4 regions of the Pseudoalteromonas sp. Isolate3 genome follow, and region 1 is predicted to be linked to each of the others. Evidence: predicted binding sites of a transcription regulator. Region 1 holds the regulator's gene; each other region holds the start of a gene.
The links. The regulator FliA, encoded in region 1, starts transcription of late flagellar genes. The targets are predictions, from matches to a motif close to CTAAAGNTNNNNNNNNNNNNGCCGATA.
Positions count from the first base shown of each region.

Region 2: the regulator FliA is predicted to act here: its motif matches at 6,411-6,437, upstream of L1D46_RS09765 (flagellin).
Region 3: the regulator FliA is predicted to act here: its motif matches at 1,698-1,724, upstream of pomA (flagellar motor protein PomA).
Region 4: the regulator FliA is predicted to act here: its motif matches at 2,815-2,841, upstream of L1D46_RS12085 (DUF5610 domain-containing protein).

Region 1 is NZ_JAKEVN010000014.1:22,601-30,075, reverse strand. It holds gene flhA (flagellar biosynthesis protein FlhA) at 1-421, shown strand, start outside; gene flhF (flagellar biosynthesis protein FlhF) at 442-1,923, shown strand; gene L1D46_RS05095 (MinD/ParA family protein) at 1,916-2,776, shown strand; gene L1D46_RS05090 (RNA polymerase sigma factor FliA) at 2,803-3,513, shown strand; gene cheY (chemotaxis response regulator CheY) at 3,554-3,937, shown strand; gene L1D46_RS05080 (protein phosphatase CheZ) at 3,955-4,722, shown strand; gene L1D46_RS05075 (chemotaxis protein CheA) at 4,738-7,035, shown strand; gene L1D46_RS05070 (chemotaxis response regulator protein-glutamate methylesterase) at 7,098-7,475, shown strand, end outside.
Region 2 is NZ_JAKEVN010000038.1:24,388-31,862, forward strand. It holds gene L1D46_RS09735 (nucleotidyltransferase family protein) at 1-474, shown strand, start outside; gene L1D46_RS09740 (6-hydroxymethylpterin diphosphokinase MptE-like protein) at 519-2,630, opposite strand; gene L1D46_RS09745 (hypothetical protein) at 2,638-2,934, opposite strand; gene fliS (flagellar export chaperone FliS) at 2,924-3,346, opposite strand; gene fliD (flagellar filament capping protein FliD) at 3,390-4,793, opposite strand; gene L1D46_RS09760 (flagellar protein FlaG) at 4,818-5,237, opposite strand; gene L1D46_RS09765 (flagellin) at 5,327-6,310, opposite strand; gene L1D46_RS09770 (flagellin) at 6,473-7,459, opposite strand.
Region 3 is NZ_JAKEVN010000076.1:1,291-8,765, reverse strand. It holds gene dxs (1-deoxy-D-xylulose-5-phosphate synthase) at 1-291, opposite strand, end outside; gene ispA ((2E,6E)-farnesyl diphosphate synthase) at 381-1,268, opposite strand; gene xseB (exodeoxyribonuclease VII small subunit) at 1,273-1,515, opposite strand; gene pomA (flagellar motor protein PomA) at 1,788-2,555, shown strand; gene L1D46_RS14185 (flagellar motor protein MotB) at 2,559-3,482, shown strand; gene L1D46_RS14180 (hypothetical protein) at 3,618-4,094, shown strand; gene L1D46_RS14175 (DNA topoisomerase III) at 4,160-6,070, shown strand; gene L1D46_RS14170 (amidohydrolase) at 6,072-7,385, opposite strand; gene L1D46_RS14165 (tetratricopeptide repeat protein) at 7,469-7,475, shown strand, end outside.
Region 4 is NZ_JAKEVN010000055.1:18,093-25,567, reverse strand. It holds gene L1D46_RS12095 (RNA-binding protein) at 367-846, shown strand; gene murI (glutamate racemase) at 809-1,603, opposite strand; gene L1D46_RS12085 (DUF5610 domain-containing protein) at 1,670-2,785, opposite strand; gene trmA (tRNA (uridine(54)-C5)-methyltransferase TrmA) at 2,950-4,047, shown strand; gene L1D46_RS12075 (DUF523 domain-containing protein) at 4,050-4,502, opposite strand; gene L1D46_RS12070 (thiol:disulfide interchange protein DsbA/DsbL) at 4,561-5,199, opposite strand; gene L1D46_RS12065 (thiol:disulfide interchange protein DsbA/DsbL) at 5,218-5,841, opposite strand; gene L1D46_RS12060 (serine/threonine protein kinase) at 5,873-6,847, opposite strand; gene ccoG (cytochrome c oxidase accessory protein CcoG) at 6,913-7,475, opposite strand, start outside.

The DNA.
Region 1 (7,475 bases):
TGTTCAAACCCTTGTTGAGTATGGTCCACGTAGCCAAGACCCTGATGTACTAACGGCTGCAGTGCGAATTTCACTTCGCAGACTTATCGTTCAAGACGCTGTTGGTATGTCTTCTGAGATCCCTGTCATTACCTTGGCGCCTGAGTTGGAACAGATGTTGCATCAGTCACTTCAGAATGCAGGTGACGAAGGTGCCGGAATAGAGCCAAGCCTTGCAGAGCGACTTCAACAATCATTGAATGAAGCGCATCAAAACCAAGAAATGGCCGGTGAACCTTCGATACTGTTAACGTCAGGAATGTTACGTACTGTGTTATCTCGCTTTGTTAAGTACACAATCCCAGGTTTAAGGGTGATGTCTTATCAAGAGGTACCAGACGAAAGACAGATTAAGATTGTCAGCTCAGTAGGCCAACAATAGGATAGTAAAGGGGTTGAACCATGAAAATTAAACGTTTTTTTGCTAAAGATATGCGCACTGCACTGAAAGAAGTGAAAGATGAGTTAGGTGTTGATGCGGTTATTATGTCGAACAAAAAGCTTGCTAACGGCGTTGAAATCGTTGCAGCTGTTGATTACGACAAAGCAGCCCCGAAAGCCGAAGCTAAACCTGCAGTGGCACAATCAGCACCTGCACCACAGCATAATTTTGTTAAGCCTGAGCCAATGCGTGCTAAACCTGAGCCGCAAGCGAAAGTTGCTGATAGCCTACAAGCGTTACTTGAGCGTCAAGCCCCACGCCCTCGTTCGCCAGAGCTGGCGTCAATGTTTAGTCAATCTGGTATTGATACGAGTGAACATTATCAACCAAAAGAACCAAGCTTTGAGCAGCAACAGCCTGAATATAAGCAAGCTCCTCGTTATCAGCAGCAAGCAGCACCTCGTGTACAAACTCAAGCTCATAGCCTAGGGTTTGATGACGATTTAGACGCAGGTTTTGATGATTTAGACTCACCCGCTGAGCATAAAAACTCAGCCCCAGCTAATCAATCAGAAATGACGACTATGCGCGAAGAAATGAATGCGATTCGTCAATTACTTGAACACCAAGTATCTGGATTAATGCAACAAGATATGGCGCGCCGTGATCCAACACGCGCTTGTATGATTGATCGTTTAGCTGGTATGGGGATTGAGCGTGATGTTGCTGAGCAAATGGCGTGTTTTATTCCTGATGATGTATCTCGCCAACAAGCATGGCAAGCGCTGCTGCAAATGGTTGAAAACCAAATGCATACAACTAACAACGAAATCCTACGCCAAGGTGGAGTTTTTGCACTAGTTGGTCCAACGGGCGTTGGTAAAACAACCACAGTTGCGAAATTAGCAGCACTTGGAGCACAAAAATATGGTGCTGATAAAGTTGCACTGATCACCACTGATACATACAGAATTGGTGCCTACGAACAATTGGCTACTTATGGTCGTATTATTGGTTGTGGCGTAAAGCAAGTAAAAGATGCGAATGAATTAGCTGAAGTGTTATACCATTTACGTAATAAGCGTCTAGTATTAATAGACACTGCGGGTATGAGCCAACGAGATTTACGCTTAACTGAACAATTAAACACCTTAATGCGTAATCAGCGTGTTGATATTCGTAGTTATTTAGTATTAAGTGCTACAGCGCAGATAAATGTGTTGCAAGAAACCGTAAGACACTTTAAAAAGGTTCACCTAAGTGGCTGTATCTTCACTAAATTGGATGAATCTTTAAGTTTAGGTGAGATTATTAGCATAGCGATTCAAAATCGTCTGCCAATAGGGTATCTTACTAACGGTCAGCGCGTTCCTGAGGATATTCGCGTAGCGAATGCTGAAAAACTAGTGAAAAAAGCTGAACAATTGTATTTAAAACGAGCAAAAGCACAACATTCAAGACGTCAAGCAGTAGCGTCGAACACAGTAGGGATGTATGATTAACACAGTATTAGATCAAGCAAGCGGCCTGCGCAAAATGAATCAAAATAATAATAGTGGCGTTAAAGTTATCGCTGTTACTGGCGGTAAAGGTGGAGTGGGTAAAACCAACGTCTCACTCAACACCGCAATCGCATTAGGCCAGCAAGGAAATCGTGTATTAGTATTAGATGCCGATTTAGGTTTGGCAAACTGTGACGTGATGCTTGGCCTTCGTGTTGAACGTAACTTATCTCATGTTTTGTCGGGCGAGTGTGAGCTTGATGAAATTCTCGTCGAAGGCCCTGCAGGAATCAAAATTGTACCAGCAACGTCTGGTTCTCAAAGTATGGTTGAATTATCGCCATCTGAGCATGCAGGTCTTATACGTGCATTTAGCGAGTTAAACACTGAGTTTGATATTTTAATTGTTGATACCGCCGCAGGTATTTCAGACATGGTATTAAGCTTTTCTCGTGCAGCCCAAGACGTTGTTGTAGTTGTATGTGATGAACCCACCTCAATTACTGATGCTTACGCACTTATAAAAGTACTTAGCCGTGAGCATGGCGTATATAAATTTAAAATTGTTGCCAATATGGTGCGCAGTTTGCGTGAAGGGCAAGAATTATTTGCTAAACTTTCAAAAGTAACGGATCGTTTTTTAGATGTTTCGATGGAGTTAGTAGCAACCATTCCTTATGACGAGAACATGCGTAAGTCTACGCGCCGTCAAAAAGTAATCGTTGAATTATTCCCGAATTCACCAGCAGCGGTGGCGTTTAAAACATTAGCAACAAAAGCAGTTAAATGGCCGATCCCTAATCAACCGTCTGGCCATTTAGAATTTTTTATTGAAAAACTAGTAAACGGCTAACTATGACAACATCGGTGAATAAAGCGATGGGATATCAATCAGCACAAAATTTAAATGCGATTGTTGAAAAACATGCCTCTTTAGTGAAAAAAGTGGCGTGCCATCTAATTGCTCGTTTACCTGCCAGTGTGCAACTCGATGATTTAATTCAATCAGGCATGATAGGCCTGATTGAAGCGTCAAAAAACTTTGATGCTAGCAAAGGTGCTAGTTTTGAAACCTTCGCAGGTATTCGTATTCGTGGTGCTATGCTGGATGAAATTCGCCGAGGTGACTGGGCTCCACGTTCAGTTCACCGAAATGCCCGCCTAGTGGCAGAAACCATTGCCGAATTAGAGAGCACGTTAAATCGTGAACCAAAAGACACTGAAGTAGCTGAAAAACTTGATATTACACTGGATGAGTACCATCATATTCTACATGATGTAAATTCTAGTAAAGTATTAGGTATTGAAGACTTAGGCGTGGATGAAGATGTCATCACACCAGTAGGTCAGGATTTAGGACTAGACAAACCGTTTAATAACGTTAAAAATGAGCGGTTTAACCAGTCTCTATTAACGGCTATCCAATCGTTACCAGAAAGAGATGCTCTCGTTTTGTCTTTGTACTACAACGACGAAATGAACTTAAAAGAAATAGGACACATACTCGATGTTAGCGAGTCGCGTGTGAGTCAAATACATGGTCAGGCGATGATTAAGCTCAAAGCAAAAATCAATGACTGGATTAATTAGTAGTAAGTAAATAAAGGTTCAAACCTCACCGGAGGATGTTTTGGATAAAAACATGAAAATTCTTGTTGTTGATGATTTTTCTACAATGAGACGTATCATTAAAAATCTATTAAGGGATTTAGGTTTTACCAATGTGCAGGAAGCTGACGACGGTTCAACAGCATTGCCAATGCTACAAAATCAAGAATTTGATTTTGTTGTAACAGATTGGAACATGCCTGGTATGCAAGGTATTGATTTGTTACGCGCAATTCGTGCTGATGATAGCCTTAAGCATATTCCTGTGTTAATGGTGACAGCTGAAGCGAAAAAAGAACAAATTGTTGCTGCTGCTCAAGCAGGTGTTAATGGCTATATCGTTAAACCATTCACTGCTGCGACACTTAAAACCAAATTGGAAAAAGTGTTTGAACGTTTAGGTTAATCTAAGGGGAGAGGCTTATGTCAGCACTTGCTGCGCCTCAAATAAGTTTAGAGCAAGCTCGTCAACTTGTTGAGTATCTTGAAAATGGTGAACAAGAAAAAGCTGATAAGCTAATTCTTGATGCTGCGTCAAAAGAGCAATCAGAGTTGTTTGCTGAAGTCGGTAAATTGACGCGTCAACTTCATGAAGCGTTAAAAAACTTTGACCTAGATACTCGTCTCGCTGATTTAACTACCGACGCTATCCCAGATGCTAAGCAGCGCTTAAATTATGTTATGGAAATGACAGAAAGTGCCGCCAATAAAACTATGGATGCAGTTGAAGCAAGTTTACCGATAGCGCAACAACTTGCTGATGAAATTGCTGCAATTAAGCCTACTTGGGATCGTTTAATGAACCGAGAAATTGAACTCGGTGAATTTAAATCGTTATGTCATAGCCTAGATAAGTTCATGAATAACTCGCACACAAAAACCGATGAGCTTCAAGGCTTGATGACCAATGTGCTGATGGCGCAGGATTATCAAGATTTAACTGGACAAGTTATTCGTCGTGTCATTGAACTAGTGCGAGAAGTAGAAGACAGTTTAATTAATCTCTTAACTGTGTTTGGCAGTCAAGAAGATGGTCATCAACAACAAGAAAAACAGGCCATAGAAAAAGCACCTGCACCAAGTGACACACTAGCAGGTCCTGAAGGGCCGATTATTGATAAAGAGTCTCGCGATGATGTTGTTTCAGGACAAGATGAAGTCGATGATCTATTATCAAGTCTGGGCTTCTAAGAGGAGAGTAGCTGCATGAGCTTTGAAGTCGATGAAGATATATTACAGGATTTCCTTGTTGAAGCAGGAGAAATCTTAGAGCTATTGTCGGAGCAATTAGTTGAGCTTGAAAACAACCCAGAAGACAAAGATCTATTAAACGCCATTTTTAGGGGCTTCCACACTGTTAAAGGTGGTGCAGGTTTCTTAAGTATGACTGAACTTGTTGATGCTTGTCATGGCGCAGAGAATGTTTTCGATTTATTACGCCAAGGTGTACGCACTGTTACGCCTGAGCTAATGGACGTAATATTACAAGCCCTTGATACTATTAATGAAATGTTCGCCACGATTCAAAATCGCGAACAACCAGAGCCTGCAGATCCAGCCCTATTAGAAGTCCTTCATAAATTAAGTCAGCCGCCTACTGCAGAAGAGCTTGCAGGTGAAGATTTATCTGTAGCAGAGGACGTTGCAGTTGCACCTGAAGAACCAGCAGTTGAAGAGGTTGTTGTTGATACGCCTGAAGTCACAGCAGATACAGCAACAGACAACATCGATGAAGATGACCCATTTGCGTTCGATATGTTATTTGATGGCGGCGGTCTTGCTGATAGCAGCGCTGAGTCTCAAAATATTGACGAAATCACTGAAGATGAATTCGAAAGCCTGTTAGATGAGCTGCATGGAAAAGGCCAAGGACCAGCAGCATCTGCTCCTGAGTCAAATAGCAGTGACAGTGATGATATTACCGATGATGAATTTGATAGTTTATTAGATGAATTGCACGGTGTTGGTAATTTTGGGGAAGTAAAACAAGATAATACTGCCAAGCCTGAAGCTACAAGTTCTATTGAGCCAGCCTCTGCCACCCCAACTGAGGAGGCAGCAAGCAGCGATTCAGACGATGAAATTAGTGATGATGAGTTTGAGGCACTTCTTGACGAGTTACATGGCAAAGGCACAGCTCCTCAATCATTGGAAAGTTCAACCGCGGAAAAAGCACCTGAGCCACCAAAAGCTGAACCAGCAAAACCTGCTCAGCCTGCAGCTTCTAAACCGGCACCTGCACCTGCACCGAAACCTGCAGCTGCAGCTAGTAAACCTGCTCCAGCTCCTGCAAAAGCGCCAGCAGCTTCAGCGGCACCGAAAAAGGCTCCGCCTCCACAGGCAGAAACAACGGTTCGTGTTGATACCAAACGTCTTGACGAAATCATGAACATGGTTGGTGAGCTTGTATTGGTTCGTAACCGCTTGGTAAGTCTTGCGAATAACAGCAACAGTGAGTCAATGGGTAAAGCCATCTCGAACCTAGACGTGGTAACCGCAGACTTACAAGGTGCGGTAATGAAAACCCGGATGCAGCCAATTAAGAAAGTATTTGGTCGTTTCCCACGCGTAGTTCGTGACTTAGCTCGTAGCTTGAAAAAAGATATTAATCTGCAGCTAGTAGGTGAAGAAACCGATTTAGATAAAAACCTTGTTGAAGCACTTGCTGATCCATTGGTGCACTTAGTGCGTAACTCTGTAGACCATGGTATTGAAATGCCAGATGTGCGTGAAGCTGCAGGTAAACCGCGTACAGGTACAGTCACGCTCTCAGCATCACAAGAAGGTGATCATATTCTGCTTACCATTCGTGATGATGGTGCTGGTATGGATGCTGATAAGCTGAAAAAAATCGCAATCAGCAAGGGTGTAATTGATCATGATCAAGCAAGCCGTTTGTCGGATACAGAAGCATACAACCTAATATTTGCTCCTGGTTTCTCAACGAAAGAAGAGATCTCTGATATTTCAGGGCGCGGTGTCGGCATGGATGTGGTTAAAACTAAAATAACCCAGTTAAATGGTTCGGTTAACATCCAGTCGGAATTGGGCGTAGGTACTGCACTAGAAATTAAGGTGCCATTAACGCTTGCTATTTTACCAACTCTAATGGTTGTTGTAGGTGAGCAAACCTTTGCTCTACCGCTTGCTGGCGTAAGCGAAATTTTCCACCTTGATTTAACTAAAACTAACGTAGTTGATGGCCAACTGACAATAATAGTTCGTCAAAAAGCGATTCCGCTTTTCTATTTACAACATTGGTTAGTAAAAGGTGCCAACCGCCAAGAGCGTAAAGCAGAAGGTCACGTGGTGATTGTACAAATAGGTACTAAACAAGTGGGCTTTGTTGTTGACTCATTAATTGGTCAAGAAGAGGTGGTTATCAAACCTTTAGATGCCTTATTACAAGGCACGCCAGGAATGGCAGGTGCGACAATTACTTCTGATGGTGGGATTGCATTGATCCTCGATGTACCTAGTATGCTTAAACATTACGTTGGCTAATAATAAATAATAAAGTGCAGTGTTTAGCTGCACTTTAAATGATATAAAACAAGAGAGTGCCAATGGCAGTCAAAGTATTAGTTGTTGATGATTCAAGCTTTTTTCGCCGCAGAGTGAGCGAAATTTTAGAGCAAGACAGCAATATTCAGGTAATTGGTTTTGCCGTTAATGGTCGTGAGGCGGTAGATAAAACCCGTGAATTAAGACCTGATGTAATTACTATGGATGTTGAGATGCCAGTTCTTGATGGCATTAGTGCTGTGAAAGAAATAATGGCAGCAACACCGACTCCTATTTTAATGTTCTCATCACTCACCCGTGATGGTGCAACAGCAACCCTCGATGCACTTGATGCTGGTGCTTTAGATTTTTTACCGAAAAAATTCGAAGACATTGCACGTAATAATGAAGATGCAATCGCGCTTTTACAAAATAAAGTA
Region 2 (7,475 bases), on a different contig from region 1:
ACATTAGTTAAAGAAGAAAAATTACTTGGTACTGGTGGCACTTTAATCACAAACGTAGGCTTTTGGAAAGATGACACAACCTTGGTGATACATGCCGACAATTATTGCGAAGATGATTTAACGAACTTAATAAAAGCCCATAACGAAAGGCCTAAAGGCTGTGAAGCCACATTACTCCTTTTTAAAACCAATAACCCTGAAAGTTGTGGCATAGTTACATTAGATAATTCAGGTGTAATCAACGGGTTTTACGAAAAAAAGCCAAATCCTCCTGGCAATTTGGCAAGCGGCGCACTATTTGTATTCTCCCCCGGTGTTTATTCTAAATACTTTTCTCATTTTAAAGTTAACTCAGCTTATGAAATCAGCTTAGATTTTGTACCTCTACTAATTAATAAACTTTATAGCTACCAAACCAATCTCCGCTACATTGATATTGGTACACCTGCTGCATACCAATCAGTGCAAGGTTAGCGTACCGGTCTGTACGCTCATCGTTATCGCAAAATGTACCTATCTTATTTTTCCAGCGCAGCTATTTGCCCTGAATTCAAATAATCACAAAACTTTTTATAGTTTTCAGCAAAGTATAGTTTCATATCAATAATATATTGCTTCCATAGTTCAAAAAGTTCATTAAACTTTTCTAGAGTAAAGTCAGTGTCTTCATAACTGTAAAGCAAGGTAATCATTGGACAATGATAATAAAGTAATGACCCTTTAAGTAAATGGAAGATATGCCCTAGAACAGTATTTTTAAATGAATAAACATAACGCTGTTGCCTTTTAAGTATTGCACTTGCCTCAGAGATAGAACTAAATGACTCATCCATAATTTCAAGTAAGTGTTCACATGCTTCCGTAAAACGATGTACTTGATAATCAGAGTCAGATAAGTTTGTCATGGCTAATCGTTCAAAATAACTATTTTTAATAGCCTCAACCAGTATTGGTTTGTCTATATCATATTGATGATCAATTAACTCACCACTTGCTAAAGGGTGGGCTCCCTCGATCCAAGCGCCATTACCAACATTAAAAACATCCCGCTTAGGATAATGCGCAATGAGTTTCTCTAATTGACTACGTGAAATTTTATAAAGATCATTCGTGAAAACGAAACTATTTCCTAAATTCCCTTTTAATTTACTTTGAGTAACAGGAGCACAAGCTATCCCCTCTTGATCACTTTCTGACTTCTTGTAAAAACTGTGTGTACTGTGATGTTTACCTGATGGAAAACTACCATTATCTACACCGAATAAATAAACATTTTTAAACCCAAAGTTCAGAAAAAATGATAATGCTGTATTTGCTACAAGCGGGTTACAATATGGAATATATGGTAACATTTTCTCATTTTTAACTAACATTAAGGAATTTATTAAGTCACTGCCAGCTTCATTGCCCTTAAGTGCAAGACCGGTCCATTTGTATAAGTCATTTGTAGCTGGATGAACCATATTAACTGCTAGTAAATTTACCTTTTGATAAACTTCTTTAGGTAATGAATCTTCAACAATTTTATAATTTGCATAAGGTCTTTCGACTAAAACATGAAAGTCTGCCTGAACACCAACCTTCTCTAACGAAGCTAATGCCGAACCTGCAGCTACCACAATCCCCTTATTTTGATTGTCTATCAAGTAATCTATCGCCTCATCGAGAGAAGGACCATTACCAACCACAAAAACAGGTAATTCTAATAAAGGCTCAGGTAAACGCTTCTTATTTGTTAAGAAGCTTTGATCTTTCTCTAAATGCGAAATTGAATGGGCTAACCCCGTGATTGCATCATTAAAAAAGCCATGCCCCATTTGAAATCGAAAATACTCCCTACCCCAATCTGATATTAGCTCATTTATTTTGCTATCTGGTGTATGCTGAAAACAAAAACTTCTTACTGCAGAGAAGGCACCAACTTCTTCTACAAGATGTTCAAGATCATTAATAAAGTTATTCTTATCAACTCCTAAATGAAAAAATAAACAATTGCCTTGTTTATCTATTTTTTCAATAAGTTGATACCAATCAGTACAAAATAAACTTGCATAAAACTGCTCAAAATCGGGCTCTATCAAAAACAAATAATCAAACGTAGTCTCTTTAAGCAACTCAGTTACATGATAACCCAGCCCAATACCAAAAATGATACCTGAAGGAAATGTATCTGGTAATTTGGTTAGTTTACTTTTTTGATAATCTCGAACTTTTCTCATATGACGGCCAAGCTTTGCCATATAACTGGAATGAAGGCGGGTATCCACTTCATTATCAGGGTAACCTGTGTAATCTGTTAGACTAAATGCTGGATTGTGAGTTTGCTTTTGTACCTGCTCCTTGGCCTGCTTGATTGGATCTTGAGAGTATAAAGGAGTTGAAAAGCCATTCGGCACAAAATTACCGTGTCCAGACTTCGTCACATGAATACAAAAATCTTCTTTTAATTCATAGTTTGAAAGAGCTTCGACTATTTCTGGGTAATACTTTTGTAAACAAACCCAATTTTTCTCAAAACGCTCATTCGCTTCTAGCGCAAATTGCTGCTCTCTTAATTCATGTGCTTGAACTTCTGTAAGTTTTTCTTGTAGCTCATCTATTTGTGACTTGATATCATATGGAGAGGTCATGTAGTACCTACTTGATTTGATTGTATAAACCAACTTTCTTTTTATTTTTTATTAATTTACTTATATCTTGTCTTTTTTGTGACTGTAACTTTATAAGTTTGTTGGTAATTTCATTAACTCTGTTTTGAATATTTTCTAATACAGGATACTGATTAACGCAGATTTTTTCAGAGTTGGAGAAAGTTTTTTCCAGCGATGATTGAAAAGAGTTTAATTCTTTTGACGTTTCATCGAATTCATTAGCTTCTAATTGCTCTTCAATTTTTTCAATTTGAAGTAAAAGTTCATTAAGCTTAGCTTGCATGGGCGCTATTTTCAGCAAAAGTTTGATTACGGATTTCGGCAGGTATAGCATCCCATGCAGATTTTATTTCTTTCAGTAAGTTAGACACTTCAGAAACGATTTCAGGATCATTTTTAATACTTGCATCTAATAAACGGTCTATCATATATGAGTATAAAGCATATAAGTTTTCTGTCACTTCACCACCCACCTCAAAGTCTAAACACCCTCGAAGAGCCTCCAGGATTGCAGATGCTTTTGATAAATGCTCACTTTTAGCTTCTAAATGCTTTTTCTCAATAGCTACTTTTGATAGCACCATTTTTTCTAATGCACCCGCCATCAACATTTGAATAATCTCATAACGGTCTGCACCAGCAACTCGTGTTTTGAGGGCCTCTTTTTGATAATTTTTAACTTTTGCGTTGTACATATAATTCACCCATTAATTTATCAATTTAAAACTTTCTTCAACTTTATTTAGACTTTGTAAAACCAGGTAAACTTGATAACTGTGCACTTAAGTAAGTTTGAGTCGATTGCATTTGCGCTAACAGCACGTCTAAGCCAGCATATTGCTGACGAAGCCTTGCTTCTAACTCTTCCATTCTATATTCATGGTTTATAACGTCATCTTCTAAGTCATCAAGTTGAGAATTTAAATTAGTTTCTCGTTGGTTCATGATTCCTTTAGAGTCTAAGTAATTGTCAAAAAGTGATTCTAACTGTTTTGCTATCCCATTTTCACCAGCAAAAGCCTTGCCAATATCATCATAGTTTTCATCCATAGCTTCATTTAAACTACGGACTAAGCTAGACTTTTCTAGGTATCCCTCTTTGTCAACTCCTAGGCCAATATCAAAAATACTCGAAAAAGGACCTGCGTCAGTAAGGGGGGTTGAGAGTGCATTGATTAGTTGTGAATCAAATGAGCGTATAGTCGAATCAGCATTCAAAGGTTTACCAACACGAGTTTGCAAGCCAATTTGACCTATTAGATTATTATAGTTCGCGATAAACTCATCAACTAGCTTGGTAACACTTTCAGTGTCTACATCCACAGATAACTTTGCCGTTTCACCGTCAACACTTTGTCGCTTTGCAACAATTGTCATGTCTTGTACAGCATCTTTAAAAGTATTGGTATCATTAACAATTGAAATACCATCCACTTTAATTTCTGCACTTTTAGCTTCATCACCTGCTGCAATTGCAATCCCGCCTGCAGTCACACCATCGTTAGCAAGTGTTGATACATTATCAAGTTCCGCAGTATCGTTGGTAATAACTAAATCATTACCTGTACCTGATACATTTGATGTAAGGACTAACTTTGATTCTGTCCCCGTGTTAATGATATTCGCTGTAACACCAAAGTTATCATCTGAATCATTAATCGCATCACGTAAGTCAGCAAGCGTTGCTCCCGCATCCAGAGATAAGTCAAAGCTTTTATCACCCGCGGCGAAAGACAAAGTACCACCAGAAGCTGTAACAACATCATCTGTTGAGGTAAATAGCCCAGCATTAGATGTCGCCCGACTACCCTGCGCAAGTTCAACCACTTCAATATTGAAGTCCCCTGGTGAAATATCAGATGTTGGTGTTACTGATATCAGATCGCCATCATCACTAGTCGGTTGCTTAATATTCGCAATACGCTTGTTAAAATTATCAATATCAGCAAGCTTTTCGATAGTATCCTGAAGCTTTGACATAGCTGATTTAACTTCACCCAACGAAGAGAGTTCAACCTGCAAGGACTCTTCTTTTTCTGCAAAAGCTTGTAGTTTAGGGGTATTCTCAGCTGATAGTGTCGCACTGATTATGCTTTCTAGATCAAGTCCAGAGCCAACCCCTGCTGATGTAATTAATGCCATTGTAATACTCCTAAATACTAAACTTTATGCAGTTCTATCGAACAACAAACCTTTATTGGTTAATTTATCGGCAAACTCTTCTAAAGCTTTAGCCACTTCACGAAATTCTTCTGTTGGGATCTCCCGAATAACTTCATCGTTTTCTCTATCAAGAACTTTTATAATAGGTGGTTCCCCTTTTTCATCAAATTCAAAAATTAAATTTGTTGATGTAACTGGGATATAGCTATTAAGCTTGTCTAAATTTTGTTTTACTTCGGCAATAAGATCTTTTTTGTCTTTTTGCTCCGCTTTGGTTGCCATCTTAATATCGACAGCTTCCCTTCTAGCAATTTCTGTGCCTTTACTTGCTTTAATGTCATCTATTTCGGCTTTTAAATTTACAGAATTACTGCCACTAGTAAGGTTCTCATTAGACCTTTGTGTTGAATTAAGATCTATCATCGTAACACCTCAAAATTTTCACTCTTAAAGAGTATAAGCCACTTCAGTAAAAAATACCTATGTCCAAAGTGGCTTATAAATCAAGTATATTAACCAAGTAGCGACAGAGCTACCTGAGGACGTTGATTTGCTTGACTTAAAATTGATTGGCTAGCTTGTTGTAAGATTTGCATCTTAGTTAAGTTCGCTGTTTCTTGCGCGAAGTCTGTATCTTGGATACGTGATTTCGCAGCACTTAGGTTTTCAGCAATATTCGATTGGTTACGAATTGTTGATTGAAACCTGTTCTGTACTGCACCAAGCTCAGCACGTTTTTTATCAACTACAGCGATTAGTGAATCCATACCCGCAAACACTTTTTGTGCATTAGCTTGTGACGAAACACTTATACTATCAGCCTTAAATACGTCCGCAAAGGCAATTGACGATGCGGCAGCATTAGTCAATGAACTTATTCCAGCAGCTATATCGCCGTAGCCTTTTTCTGTCAAAGCACTCGCAATGCCTGCAATACCTGACAATGTAAAACCATTATTAGCTGCAATCGAATAACCACTGCCATCAGCCTGTGTTGTATCTGTCCCAACGTCTTTCATACTAAAGCCAATGGTTTGTACTGCATCTGAACCTACTTGGAATTTTGCATCGTAAGTGCCATCCAGAAGACTCTGACCACCAAAAGTGGTATCTTTGGCTACACGATTTACTTCCTTAGAAAGCGACTGAATCTCTTCTTGAAGAGCTAAACGGTCTTCATCTGTATTTGAGCCGTTTGATGCTTGTTGTGCAAGTGTGCGAATACGTTGGAACATAGACGTTACTTCGTCAAGCGCACCTTCAGCTGTTTGTGCAAGTGAAATACCATCGTTTGCATTTCGATTGCCTTGATTTAAACCATTAACTTGACTTGTTAAACGGTTAGCAATTTGCATACCGGCCGCATCGTCTTTCGCACTGTTAATGCGTAAACCTGATGAAAGGCGTTGAAACGATGTATCGAGTGAATTGCCAGATTTCATTAACTGGCGCTGTGCGTTCAAAGAACTCACATTAGTGTTTACATATAAAGCCATATTAGCCTCCGCTTTATCATTTTATAGTTAAACAGCGGGATACCCCTACCCTGCTATCTAACCGACATAGAGTCCTAGAAAGATAGTTCTCTAACTCGTTTATCGTCTGATAAAGCGAAAGCTTTAGCTTTATTTGTAAATTTTTTGACTAATTTTTAAATTTTAGCCTTGTAACAAGCTTAGAGCCGCTTGAGGTCGTTGATTTGCTTGACCTAAAATTGTTTGGCTTGCTTGTTGTAAAATTTGATTTTTAGTCAATTGAGCTGTTTCAGCTGCAAAGTCAGCATCTTTAATACGTGATTTTGCAGCGCTTAAGTTTTCAGAAATATTCGCTTGGTTACGAATAGTTGATTGGAAACGATTTTGTACCGCACCTAATTCAGCGCGCTTTTTATCAACTATAGCGATTAACGAGTCCATGCCTGCAAATACTTTTTGTGCATTAGCTTGTGATGAAACGCTGATACTATCAGCCTTAAATACATCTGCAAAAGTAATTGACGATGCATCAGCTCCAGTCATTGAACTTATTCCTGCAGCTAAATCACCGTAGCCTTTATCAGTCAAAGCACTCGCAATGCCTGCAATACCTGACAATGTAAATCCATTATTTGCTGCAATCGAATAACCACTGCCATCAGCTTGTGTTGTATCTGTACCCACATCCTTCATACTGAAGCCAATAGTTTGTACTGCATCCGCACCAACTTGAAAACTAGCAGAGTAAGTCCCATCTAGTAAATTCTGACCACCAAACGTTGTGTCTGAAGCTATACGATTGACTTCCTCTGAAAGCTGACGAATCTCTTCTTGAATTGCTAAGCGATCTTCATCCGTATTCGACCCATTCGCGGCTTGTTGTGATAAAGTTCTAATACGCTGAAAACTTGAGGTAATTTCATCAAGCGCACCTTCAGCAGTTTGCGCAAGTGAAATACCGTCATTGGCATTTCGGTTACCCTGATTTAGACCAAGAATTTGTGATTGCAAGCGGTCAGAAATTTGTAAACCGGCAGCATCATCAGCCGCGCTGTTAATACGTAGGCCTGATGAAAGACGCTTAAACGAGGTATCTAAATCACCACTGGTTCTATCTAGTTGTCTTTGTGCGTTTAGTGCACTCACGTTAGTATTTACATATAAAGCCATAATTTACTCTCTTCTT
Region 3 (7,475 bases), on a different contig from region 1:
AGTATGCATTTGGTCACGACGACCAGTTAAGATTTTGTGTGGGTATGCTTGATGACCCACGTCCCATACTAAACGATCTTCAGGCGTGTTATAAACATAATGAAGCGCAACCGTTAGTTCAACAGTGCCTAAACCTGATGCTAAATGACCACTACTTTGCGAAACTGAGTTAAGTAGGTATTCGCGTAACTCTTTACTAAACGCAGGTAACTTGTCTTGCGCTAAATCACGCAGTTGTGCTGGTTCGTCAACCAAACTTAATAATGGATACTTGCTACTATCAAGTGTCATGATTTTATATACATCCTTCGCTAACCAGAGTGCATTATAGCCCATTGCTGCTCTGATTTTTTAGTTATTTTGTCTTTCTTTTTTAGGCATTAATAATTACGTTCAACGATATAGCTAGCAAGGCTTGCCAGTTCGCTGGTGTCGTAATCAATTGCCTCAAGAGCTTGATGAGCTTGAGCTAGTAAGTCTTGTGCTTTTTGCTTTGCACCTGCCATTCCCAATAAAGCAGGGTAAGTTGCTTTATTGGCGGCAATATCTGAACCTTGTGGCTTACCTAATGTTTCAGTATCAGCTTCTACATCTAGGATATCGTCTTGTACCTGAAAAGCCAGACCTATTGCTTGGCCGAATAAGTTCAACTGCTTTAGAGTATGTTCATCGCAGCTATTAGCACTTAATGCACCAAGTGTAATTGCACAGTTTAGTAAGGCGCCCGTTTTTAACTGATGAATACGCGCTAGCTGAGACACGCTAATTTCTTTATCAGTCGCTTCTATATCCAGTGCCTGTCCACCTACCATACCTTCAATACCTGAGGCTTTGCTTAACGAGGCTATCATTTTTACCTGCTGGCTCGCAGGAACTGAAAATCGGTGGTTGGCGATTAAATCAAATGCCAGTGTTTGTAATGCATCACCTGCGAGTATTGCTTGCGCTTCACCATAGACAATATGACAGGTGGGACGACCACGTCTTAAGTCATCGTCATCCATTGCAGGTAGGTCATCATGGACTAATGAGTAGCTATGAATACATTCAATGGCAGCAGCAAGAATATCGAGATCGGCCTTGTTAGCACCCATCATTCGGCCCGTCGCATATACAAGGTAAGGACGTAAGCGCTTACCACCATTTAAAACACCATAATGAGTAGCTTCTTTAATGTTCTTTTCGGTATTAAGTGGCTGTGCGAAATAGCGATTTAAATGTGCCTCAACGTCTTCTCGAGCGCGTTGTAATTGTTCTTTTAGTTGCACTTAATTAGTCCAAGTTTGAATCAAAATTGCTAAGAGGAGCTTGGCTATCGTTACCCATTAAGATGGCAACTTTTTGTTCGGCTTGTTGCAACTTACCAGATGAAGCATTCGCCAGCGCAATACCACGTTCAAATTGTTTTAGTGATTGTTCTAAAGACAATTCACCTTGCTCCATTTGTGCAACTATTTGAGATAATTCATCCAGCGCTTCTTCAAAGCTTAAGTTTTCTGGTTTCTTTGTTGCCATTGTGGCCTCGATAGCTGTTAGAAAGTGAGGCCAATTTTAGGGGGAATGCTAAACTAGGTCAAAGAATGATGTGTTTTTTTACGCATAATCCATTTTCAATATGTTATTTTTACGCTTTTACATACAGCTTAAACTTGTAGCTTAAAAATCTTACATTAAAATATAATTAATTCATTTAATGATTTAAGTATTTCAATTGCTTGCCGATAAGCAGTTAATAATAAAAATTTGATGCCTGAGGGTGTCGTGTAATTGTTCCTCTGGAGGGGTATGTGGATTTAGCAACCATAATAGGTATTCTTGGTGCCATAGGCTTAATTGCTATGTCGATGGTGTTAAGTAGTGACGGCCAAGTTGCAATGTTTTACAACACGCCTTCGGTGGTCATTGTATTTGGTGGTTCGATTTTTATCGTGTTATCGAATTTCACCATGGGGCAATTTTTGGGCATAGGTAAAGTGGCTGCTAAAGCCTTTATGTTCAAAATCGAATCTCCAGAAGAATTAATTGAAAAAGCAGTAGAATTAGCTGACTCAGCACGTAAAGGTGGTTTTCTAGCATTAGAAGAAGCCGAAATCCCCAACGGTTTTATGCGTAAAGGGGTGGATATGTTAGTGGATGGTCATGATGCTGATGTTGTTCGTGCCACGCTGCAAAAAGATATTTCTCTCACCGCTAATCGTCATGAACTTGGCGCAGGCTTATTCAAGTCACTTGCTGATATTGCCCCTGCGATGGGTATGATCGGTACGCTAATAGGTCTGGTTGCTATGCTATCAAACATGGATGACCCGAAAGCAATCGGCCCTGCGATGGCGGTTGCACTTTTAACAACATTATATGGTGCTTTCTTAGCAAACGTTGTAGCAATTCCTATTCAGGTAAAGCTAGAACTACGTAAAGATGAAGAAGCTCTTAACCAACGCTTAATTCTCGATGCAGTACTAGGTATTCAAGATGGCCAAAATCCGAAAGTCATTGAAGGTATATTGAAAAATTACCTAGCTGAATCAAAACGTAAAGTTGATACCGAGGAGTAGGGCATGTCCGATCAAGAGTGCAAATGTCCACCACCAGGTTTACCAGCCTGGATGGGAACCTTCGCAGATTTAATGTCATTATTAATGTGCTTCTTTGTACTCTTACTTGCTTTCTCGGAAATGGATGTACTGAAGTTTAAGCAAATTGCTGGTTCAATGAAGTTTGCATTTGGTGTGCAAAACAAAATTGAAGTAAAAGATATTCCAAAAGGGACCTCGGTAATAGCAATGGAGTTTACCCCTGGTAAACCTGAACCTACCCCTATCGAAACGATTCAACAACAAACTGTAGAAATGACTCAGCAAATGCTTGAGTTTCAAGCTGGTGATGAAAGCTCTGCCGGTGGTCGTCAAGAGCAACGTGGTAATAAGCGTGGTGGTGAATCGCAAAGCACGGCTCAGCAACAAGCATTGGAGCAGTCAATTTCTGCGGCTGACCAAGAACAGACTAATGAGCTTGTGAAGAAAATTGCCCAGCAGCTTGAACAGCAAATTATGGATGGTGCGATTGAACTTGAGTCATTAGGTCAACAAATTATTATTCGCATCCGTGAGAATGGCTCATTCCCATCTGGCAGCGCCTTTTTACAGCCTAAGTTTAAGCCTATTATTCGTGATATTGCGACACTATTAAAAGATGTGCCGGGTGAAATAACCGTGTCAGGACATACTGACGACTTCCAAGTATCAAATGAGCTTTATACTAATAATTGGGATTTATCTTCAAAACGTGCAGTTGCCGTTGCAAGCGAAATGGAAAAAGCCCCTGGTTTTGATAAATCTCGTATGATGGTTGTAGGTCACGCAGAAACTAGGCCTCTTGTACCGAATGTGACTGATGAAGATCGCAAGCGGAATCGTCGTGTCGAAATATCTATCATGCAAGGTAAAGCTCACGAATCTGACCCTATTGATGTAAGACAATAAATCAATTAAAGTGAAACTTCATTAACACATGTAATGGAGTATAAAAATGAAAAAAGTTGATAAGTACAGCTATATGCCAGGTAATGGCGGCGGTGGCGATGACAATGATGATGGTAAAACGCAAGGTGAGTAACTTTGCCTCATTGGATTGATTCTGTCATTGTGACATTAGATCATAGCTGGGTGTTCATTCTGAGCCCGGCTATTTTTGTATTTTATCTTCGTAAAGATTGGCCCGCACTTTACTTTGCTGTTATCACGGCAGCCTTCTTCTTGTTCGGAACTCTTATTTATTCTGCTCTAAAAGCATTTGATGATATTTATGTGTGGCGCTATGTTGTGTGGGCTTTTAATGATATTGCTTGGATGGCTTTAATTGCCTACTTGGGGATTAAAGACAAAGTCTATTTATGGCAAAGTGCTTTAGGGCAACTGGTCGTTATAATGGCTCCCATATTACAGTTGTTTCGTTTAGTCGATCGTCATCTTTGGGACTTATCGTACAGCACCTATATGTATAAAACCCTGTTACCTTTAATCAATGTTGGTACAGTGGTTGTGTGTTATCTACCTCTTATTTACCTTTTCACCCGACGCCGGCAGCAGGCGTAAGCCATTCCTAAGTTAAAATTCCTGTGCTAGAATACTGTTTATAAAAACAGTATTAGTGTTGCGTTATGAAACTTTACATTGCCGAAAAACCGTCATTGGCGCGAGCCATTGCGGATGCACTGCCTAAACCTCATAAAAAACAGGATGGTTATATAGAGCTTGGTAATGGTGATTGTGTCTCTTGGTGTATAGGGCATTTACTTGAACAAGCCGAGCCAGATGATTACGACACAAGTTTTAAAAAGTGGCGATTCGAGCATTTACCTATTGTGCCTGAGCAATGGCAATTAAAACCTAAAGCAAAAACACGCAAACAACTCACCGTATTAAAAAAGCTTATTAAGCAGGCAAGCGTAATCGTTCATGCTGGCGACCCTGACCGTGAAGGCCAGCTATTGGTTGATGAAGTGATCGAGCAGGTCAAACTGAGCAAAGCCAAAAAACAGCAAATTCAACGACTATTAATAAGCGATTTAAACTTAAGTGCAGTTAAAAAAGCACTTAATAATTTAAAGTCGAATCGCGATTTTATTCCCTTGAGTGTGTCTGCATTAGCTCGCTCACGTGCTGATTGGTTATTTGGCATGAATTTAACTCGGGCTTATACGCTTGCTGGGCAAAAAGCAGGGTTTGGTAATGTGTTATCTGTAGGTCGTGTTCAAACACCTATTTTAGGTCTTGTTGTAAATCGTGATAATGAAATAGCTAACTTTGTAGCGAAACCTTTTTACGAAGTATTAGCTCATCTTGAAACTGAGCAGCAGCAAACATTTTCAGCTAAGTGGCAACCAAGTAAAGCATGCGAACCTTATCAAGATGAGGAGGGGAGAGTATTACATAGAGGGCTTGCTGAAAATGTTGTATCACGTATAACTAATCAACCAGCTAAAGTGGTTGACCTTGAGCAAAAACAAAAAAAACAACAAGCACCGTTACCTTATAATTTATCAGCTTTACAAATCGATGCGGCAAAAGCGTTTTCAATGCCTGCACAAAAGGTGTTAGATACCTGCCAAAGCTTGTATGAGCGTCATAAGTTAATTACTTATCCTCGTTCAGATAATCGCTATTTACCAAAAGAGCATCATAAAGATGCAGCGAGTATTATTGCTGCTATTGCTAATAATGAAGGCCAAGCAAGTGAAGCTTGCAAGCAAGCTGACACCAGCAAGCGGAGTAAATGTTTTAATGACAGCAAAGTTGCGGCACACCACGCTATTGTTCCTACCGAAAAACAACTTCGCTCAGCATCATTAAATAGTGATGAACAAAAAATCTATCGGTTGATCTGTCGTCATTATTTAATCCAGTTTTATTCTGACTATGTCTTTAACGAAACCAAAGTAACAGTCGAGATTGCTGGTGGACTTTTTAAAGCCGCTGCTAAGCAAGATGTTAGCTTAGGCTTCAAAACATTAATGGGCAAAACAGAGTTAAAAGATAAGCAAACCTTACCTGCTCTTGAAAAAGGTCAGCAGCTGCATTGCAATCAAGGTGAAGTGGTAGACAAAATGACGACACCGCCAGCACATTTTACTGATGCTACCTTATTAAGTGCTATGACAGGCATCAGCCGCTATGTGAAAGACCCTGAGATTAAAAAGATCCTTAAAGAAACTGATGGACTAGGTACTGAGGCTACACGGGCAGGTATTCTCGAGCTTTTATTTAAGCGCCGCTTTTTAGAGCGTCAGGGTAAAAATATTTTAGCTACGGCAACAGGTAAAGCGCTTATTAGCACTTTACCTGAGCAGCTTGCTAGCCCTGACTTAACTGCTAAGTGGGAAGCATCATTAGGGAATATAGCTGAACAGCATATGAGTTATCAGCAATTTTTAACGCCATTACTGACTGAGTTACATGCTTTAGTTGATCAAGCCAAACAGTGCGACAGCCAAGTTTTTGCCCAATTACCAAAAACGCCGCAAAAGCGACGTTTTAAAAGAAAGGCTAAGCCTAGAGCTAGGTCAGCCTAAACTACTTTTTGTTAAATAGGGCAACCGCGGCATTACTCATTGCAGTTATCCCTGTAGGAAGCGCCTTTTTGTAATCAGGTGCAAACTTACTTGAATGTAAAGAAGGTAATGTTGCGCCAGATTGCATTGCAGCATCATATTGACTAGGTTCAACACCCCCTAACCAAAACAAAGTAATTGGTACATTTTGTTCTGTACGACCATAAAGGCCAAAGTCTTCACCAGCCATTACAGCTTCAGTTTCAAGTACATTGTCTTCACCAATCGCATTAGCAATCGCTGAACGTACTAAGTTGGTTTGAGTTGGATTATTGTATGTTGAAGGAATTGACTCATCTTCATGCACATATACTTCAGGTGCTAAACTTTTATCAAGTCCCGCACTTAATGCGATGCCTTTCGAAATTCGTTTGATCGCTGCAATTTGTTGTAAGCGAACTTCAGGGTTATAACTGCGCAGTGTAAGTTGTAGTTTTACTTCATCTGAAATGACATTGTGTTTGGAGCCACCGTGAATTGAGCCTACCGTGATCACTGATGGCTCTAGTGGTGACAATTCGCGACTAGTAATTGTTTGTAGTGCCAACACAATACGTGAAGCAATCACAACTGGATCTATTGTTGTGTGTGGATAGGCACCGTGACCCCCTTTACCTTTTACAGTAATATCAACAGAGTCAACACTAGCCATCGTGTATTCTGTTTTCATACTGACTTTACCAGCAGGAACACTGGCACTTACATGTAACCCAATAACATGATCTGGAGTAGGGTACTTAGTAAAAAGCCCTTCTTTAAGCATGGCTTTTGCACCACCACCTACTTCCTCTGCTGGTTGTGCGACCATCATTAAAGTACCTTGCCACTGATCTTTATGTGTCATTAACTGTTGAGCTGTGCCAATAAATGAACTCATGTGAATATCATGACCACAACCATGCATTACGCCAACGGTTGCACCAGCATCATTTGTTACAGTAACTTTAGAGGCATAGGGTTTACCAGTTTGCTCAACAATTGGTAATCCATCAGTATCAGTGCGGATCATTACTGTTGGGCCATCACCGTTTTTATAAATCCCAACAACGCCAAAACCACCCACGTTATCTGTAACAGTAAAGCCTAGTTGCTTTAATTTTTTTGCTAGCTTCTGGCCTGTTTGTTTTTCGTGGTAAGACAGCTCAGGAGATTGATGTAAATCTAAATAAAGCTTTTCAATCTCAGGCATGGTTTTTTGAAGGTTTAAATCTAGTGTTATTGCTTGCGCGAATGGACTAAGAAGTAACAAAGCTGCAGAAATAGTAGATAATTTCATAATGACCTCGACCCGTGGGGCTTGTAATTGTTATGTTTGCCACTATATAAAAACCTAAATACTTATATAGTGCAATCGATCAAATGAATA
Region 4 (7,475 bases), on a different contig from region 1:
AATACATCCTTAATTTTTCGAGTCAACACTTAATTTCAAACTTTCTTTCGATAATTTGAAACCGAAGCTTCACTTAACTCTCTGCTACGTTGTTCAGCGTCTTTCGTTGCTGCCCGCCGTGTCAGTGGGGTCGCATTATAGGGAGATCCAAAAACAGATCAACACTTTTTTTCGATCTTTTTACTGTTCGCTCAAAAAGCGAACTAAAATTACCGAAAATAGCAAAAACGGTCGCTATTATGGCTGTTTTTTATGCCAATATTCATAATTTCATGCAAATTTCATTGCTATGTTCATTTAACTCGTTAAGATAGCAAGTTCACAATGTTAAATTAATGTTTATTTCTTGTTTATTGGTAGATCAAAATGAAATTACCCGATCAAAAATCTTTTCTTTTCTCCGTTATTCTTGCTGTTTTGGGGTTTGTAGTTGTTAAGTTTGCATTTGCAAGCTTAGCATTAGACCCAGCATTGCTATTTGGTGCAGGCTTATTAATTGGTGCTTTAGTCATTGCTGCGCTTTCATCAACGTCAAGTGAGGAGGCCGAAGTAAAAACAAAAACTCTTTATGTTGGCAACCTACCTTATCGTGCTAATGAAGGTGTTGTTCGTGCTTTATTTGAAGAACAAGGCAAAGTTTTCAACGTACGCTTACTAAAAGATAAAAACACAGGTAAACGTCGTGGCTTTGGATTTGTGGAAATGGCTGAAGCAGATGCTGAAAACGCAATCAATCAATTAAATGATAGCGAATTCCAACAGCGTACTTTAAAAGTACGTGAAGCAAAACAAAAACAAGAGAACGAGACTAATAGCTTCCGTGAGGGATCTGATCAGTCAGCGTAATCAGCTCAACGTTTAATTGCGAGTGGCAAATAGGAGCCGTTGCATAAAAGTGCAGCGGCTTTTTTTTATCTCCGGTTACTGTGTATCCCCGAAGTTCAATTAAACTTTTAACGCGATTAGCAATCGCTTTGCCTGAATCTATAAGTAAGATCCGTTGTTTATAATAGTCATTAATCGCATTTGCTAATAATGGAAAGTGTGTACAGCCAAGTACCAATACATCTATATCTTCTGCGATAGCTAGACCACACAATTCTTTTTCAAGTTTTTCTTTATTGAGTGTCTGCGTATGAAACAGTGTTTCTGCTATTTCCACCAGCTCAGTTGAACCATATAAACTGACTTGAGTGCCTTGGCTATAAGTACTAATTAAGTTTGCAGTATAGTGGCTCTTGGTCGTCGATGGCGTTGCCAACAAACCAATATGTTTGCTATTGCTTAAAGCGCTTGCTGGCTTTATCGCAGGCACAACACCAACTACTTCTATATTTGTATACGGGCGAATAGTTTCTAATGCAGATGTAGAGGCGGTGTTACACGCAATTACTAGGATATCTACGTGTAATTTTTCTATTTCGATAAACTGTAGTAGCGCAAAAAGGCGGGTTATGATCGTTTGCTGGCTTTGCGCGCCATATGGCAATAAAGCATTATCCATAAAATAGCTATAATCAGCATCTGGGATCAGTGCTTGGATCTGCTCAAGTACGGTTGTCCCACCTATACCAGAATCAAACACCATTATATGAACTGACAAACTGCTTACCTCGGATCATCAAAGGCCAGCAGTTTGCCATGCAGCTATGTAAAAATAAAGAAAGGGTTAAGCTTCTTCAGTTGCCGAACGTAGTTTATTCATTTGTTCAAACATTGCTTTGGTATAATCCACCAGCTTGCTTACTTCTTCTTTATCTTGGTTTAACCATTGTAAGATACCAGCAAGTTCATTTTGCAAACCTAACTCACCCGCTTTATTGAACGCTTGTTTCAAATCGTCATTAAATGGCGCTATTTTATCAGCGACTTCTTTTTCAGGGGATGGTTTATATTCTTCATACCCTTTTATAGCAGCAACTGTTTTTGTTTGTTTCAGATCCATGGTAAAGCCAACGAGTTGCTCGTTACCTAAGTTCAACTCTTTAGCTTGTTCAAAGGCATCTTCTAATGAACCAGAGAAGAATGTTTCGCTAACACTCTGCAAGTCTTCCATCAATTCATTGATAGCTTGCTGCTCTTGCTCATTTAAATCACCATTGACTGTCATCGAGAATGATAAGTCTCGTGATTGAGAAGATTCACTGACAAACGCTTCGTTATCGCCATTTTTGCTATAGCCGCTTGCTGACTTACTTTCGTATGCATCAGCAAAGCTAATACTCACTTCATCACCTTCAGCAGTAGTGAAAGTGTATTCTGCATTATTACTTAAACTAACGTATTGGGCCTGGCTTACTGAAACCGAATTTGGTTTAGGATTGAACAAGTCTTCTTCTAATTCATCAATACCTTTATAGATACCTTCTTTAGACTTTTCGATACCCTCTTCGATGTCATCATTAAGAATACCTGACCCTTTTAGCTCATCATAAGCATCGTCGATGCCCATTTGTACACCTTTTCGTGCATCACCAAGCATACCTTTGAGCTTTTCATCATCAGCACCATCTGCTTTTGCTTTGCGAAGCGCACCGCCAACAAAGTCGAGAACGTTTTTAACGATCTCTTCAAAGTCGAACAGTGGTTTATCTTTTTTCTCTTCGGCTTTAGGTAAACCTAGTGCCTCAGCAAGTTTATCATCAAGAACTTTAGCAGCCAGCTCTCGGCCTCGTTGCTGGTAACTATCTTGACGATTTTGAATAGTAGGCTGCTGCAATGCCTGTTTGCCATTGTATTTATTCACATTTGTATTAGGCATATAGCCTAGGTTGCCAATTTTCATGATCCGACTCCATGTTATGGTTAACTCATTATCGGCCAAAAACCACAGAACTTAAGTTTTTTGTATAAAAAAACGACACTAAAATAAATAACAAAACTAGACAAATCCTCAGCGCTCCCTACAATAGCGCCGTTATAAAGCTAAGAGATAAAAGGTAATCAGCCATGGCGGTTATAAAAATTGATACAACTCAATATGATGCACAATTGAGTGAGAAAGAGCAGCGCATCACCTCACAGTTTCGACGTTTTGGGGTCGAAAAATTAGAAGTGTTTGGCTCTGACCCTATTCATTACCGCCAACGTGCAGAGTTTCGTGTCTGGCATGAAGGTGAAGACCTTTTTCACATCATGTTTGATCAGCAAACTAAAGAAAAGATCCGTGTTGACGAGTTTGACCCTGCAGCGCCTTTAGTGGGTGAAGTCATGCAAGCCATGATCGAAAACTTAAAAGACAATGAAGTTCTGCGTCGCAAGCTGTTTCAAATCGATTATCTTTCAAGCTTAAGTGGCGAGATTCTAGTTAGTTTGTTATACCACAAACAATTAGATGAGCAGTGGCTACTAGCTATTAAAGAGCTTAAAGCAAAACTTAGCACACAGTTTAAAATTGATTTTATTGGCCGTGCTCGCAAGCAAAAAGAAGTGATTGGTAATGATTTCGTTATTGAGCGTTTAAACGTAAACGGTAAAGAGCTTATCTATCAACAAGTCGAAAATAGCTTTACTCAACCTAATGCGAAAGTGAACATCAAGATGCTAGAGTGGGCACAAGCGCTTTGCCAACCACTTAGCAATGACTTACTGGAGTTATATTGCGGGAATGGTAATTTCTCCATTGCTCTTGCAGATTCATTCGACCGCGTATTAGCGACTGAGATTTCAAAATCATCGGTTTACTCTGCACAATACAATATCGCGCAGAACAAGGTTGAAAACTTAGATATCATTCGTATGTCGAGTGAAGAGTTCACTCAAGCAATGAAAGGCGAGCGCACTTTCTCTCGTTTGGATGGCATTGATCTGAAAAGCTATAACTGCCAAACAATCTTGGTGGACCCACCACGTGCTGGCATGGATACACTGACTTGTGACCTAGTTGCGAACTACGACAATATTATTTATATCTCGTGTAATCCAGATACCCTAGAGCGTGACCTTGACCACTTATGCAAAACCCATGCAGTAAAGCGTTTTGCTATTTTCGATCAATTCCCTTACACCCACCACATCGAATCAGGTGTGTTTTTACAGCGTAAATAAAATTAGTCTGTCAGCGCTTTAAATAGTGCTGGCAACTGCTGCTCACTAAACACTTCTATATTGTTGTCAGTTAACAGCTTTGCAGTTAACCCCATCCCTGAAATTTTCCTTCCAGAATGACTACCATCGTAAATCGTATTGCGACCACATGACGGGCTTGATTCTTTTAACAAGGCATAACGAATACCTTGCTTTTGGCAAAGTTTAAGAGCTTGTTCTGCACCATAAGCAAATTGCACTGTGACATCTTGCGCATCTTTGGTGAGTACTCTTCCCAATTTAATTTCTGCTGGCGGCCTTGGTGTAGGTAAGCCACCAGCTACTTCGGGGCAGAATACAACTAGCCTTCCCTGCTGTTTTAGAGTTTCTAAGCCAGGATGAAGTAAGTTTTGCGATTGCCCGTCATAACGAACAGGGTTTCCTAACAAACAGCTTGAAACTAGTATTTTTTGCATTTGCTTTACCAATAAAAAAAGCTCCGCGTGCGGAGCTTTAATTTTAATTAAACTAAACTTATTTATCAGCTAGGTAATTAATTAAGTCTGCCATGCTCTTTGCATCGCTAATACCTGAATCCGCACCTATAATCACGCGATATTTACCATTAACAATAAAAGTTGGAACGCCTTTTAAAGCACCTTTTTGTTGGTAGTATTCTTGGTCGCGTTTCATTTTAGACGCCATAGTACGTACAGAGAAGCTGTTGTAGTACTTATCAAAATCTTCAGCCGATACACCTTGTGAAACGAAGATGTCTTTCATATCAGCTAGTTCGTTAATACGTGCACGCTTACCGTGAATATGATTAAACACAGCGGCTACTAACGCGTCTTTCTGTGGTAACACATTAGCCGTCGCATAACCTTGCGCTAAGATGGTTTGAATCTCTGGGTCACGAGGACCTGAAAAATCAACATGACTCTTTTTGAACTTTACGCCCTCTTTAAGAAGTGTTTTAAGCTCTTTCACTACTGGCTCGAAGTTATTACAGTGTGGGCAGTAGAATGAGAAGAACTCTTTTACTTCAGGCTTTTTAGAAGCGCGTGCATCAATCGTTTCATAATGCTTACCTTCTTCATATTGAGCAGCTGAGGCATTTGCCGCTAAACCTAGCGTGGCAGCCATTAATACAGCTTTTACTAACTTGATCATTACTTCTTTACTCCAAAATTATTGTTTTAATAAGAATTCGACTAACTCATCAAGCATCTGCTGGCTTTTGATGGTATTTAAATTGATTTTATATTTATCATTTACGATAAAAGTAGGCACACCTGTTAACGCACCCATGTCAGAATATTTTTGCTGTTTATCTTGCATCGCTTTTTCAGCACTAATCACTGGCATGCTTGCAATTTCAGCATCAAACACATCGTTGCTAATACCATTGGTCGCAAGTAATGCTTTAACGTCTTTCATGTCTTTAAGTAAAGCGCGTTGTCTGTGGATGCTATTAAAAATTTGGTCAGCAACTTGCTCTGCTTTGCCATGTTGCTTAGCAATTAAGTAGGCATAGCTTAAATTACTTTGTGTTTGCTTAGATACACCACCTAAAAAGTTAACATGGCTTTTTACAAACTCGGTACCTTCAGGAAGACTTGCAGTTAATGCTTTTGCTACAGGCTCAAACTGAAAACAGTGTGGGCAATAAAACGAAAAGAACTCGGTTACTTGCGGTGTTGCACTTTTCTCAACTTTTAAAACTTCATATTGATTACCTGCTTCAAAATCAGCAGCAAGGGCTGCAAAAGGTAAACATAAAATGAGTAGACTTAACTTTAATTTTTTAAACATTATTTTCTCGTCTTTATTAGCTTTTAAAAATTTATGGTAATAATTTTAATGGTGCTTCCTGTAGCGCTGCAAGCTGTTCTTTTAACGCTAGTATTTGCTGCTCCCAGTATTTGTCTTCAGCAAACCATGAAAAGTTCCGTGGGAATGCTGGATCATCCCATCTTTTTGCCAACCACCCCATGTAATGCACCATTCTCATCGCTCTGAGTGGTTCTATCAGTTTTAATTGGCTGTGATCGAAGTCACAAAATTCTTCATAGGCAGCCACTAAAGTGTCTAACTGTAACAGTTGGTTGTTACGATCGCCACTGAGCATCATCCAAAGGTCCTGAATGGCAGGTCCTTGTCGGCTGTCATCCAAATCAACGAACATCAATGCATCACCAGACCACAATATATTACCAGCATGGCAGTCACCGTGCAGGCGGATAGTTTCAACATTTTTATACTGTTGTGTGGTTTCTTTGATTACCAAATCTAAAATTGTATAGAAAGCGTTCTCTAATGTCATTGGCACCAAGTTACTTGCCTGTAACTGAACTTTAGCTGTCTGAAGATATTCTTCGCAACTGATCACAGGCCTATGTTCAAATGGCTTTGCTTTTGCTACCTGGTGCATTCGACCAATTAAACGGCCAAGCACATCGAGTTGATCTAAATTATCAACTTCAAAAATGCGGCCACCCACACTAGGGAATAACGTAAACAAATAGCCATTATGCTCAAACAAGCTTTGCCCTTCGATAATAACAGGCGCAACAACCGGCACTTCGGCCTCAGCAAGTTCAAATGCAAACGCATGCTCTTCTAAGATTTGCGCCTTACTCCAGCGTTCTGGTCGGTAAAACTTAACAACATATCGTTGGCCATCTTCTGCTTTAAATTGATAAACACGGTTCTCGTAGCTATTTAATGCCAGCAGTCCTGATTCAGCATAGACACCGATACTTTCAACTGCATCTAAAATTGAATCGGGTGTAAGGTCAACAAAACTAAATTTACTCATAATGTCTCATCATATAAAAAAAGCGGGAAAATCCCGCTTTTTATTCATTTACTCAGTGTACTTAATTATCGTGCCTTAAAGAAGTTACTCGGCTGTGAAATCTGCACATCAGGCTCACCATCGACAGAAAGTATAAACTCAAACTTTGTCATTGGCTTTTTCAAATCATAAGGGTCAACAACCAATGACAGTGGTACATTGTATGATTCACCAGAAGGCACAGTGAATGTTTGTTTGCCTATGTACTCAAAGTTATCAAGCCCTTCGACACGAATATTAAATGTCTGCTCATGTTGCGCTTTATTGATAACCTTTAATGTATAGGTATTTTCAACTAAACCATTAAAGTCAACACGGTATAACTGATTACGGTCACGAATAATATCTAAGTCCATAGGTTTACGCATTGCAATGTTCGCCACCAGCGCGCCAGTTAGCAGCACTAAGATGACGAGATAGCCAATTAACTTAGGACGAAGTGCATGGGTTTTGTTATCTGGTGTTTCTAAATTACGCTCTGTGGTATAGGAAATAAGTCCGCGAGGGTAATTCATTTTATCCATCACCCCATCACATGCATCGATACACGCACCACAATTTATACATTCGTATTGTAAACCATTACGAA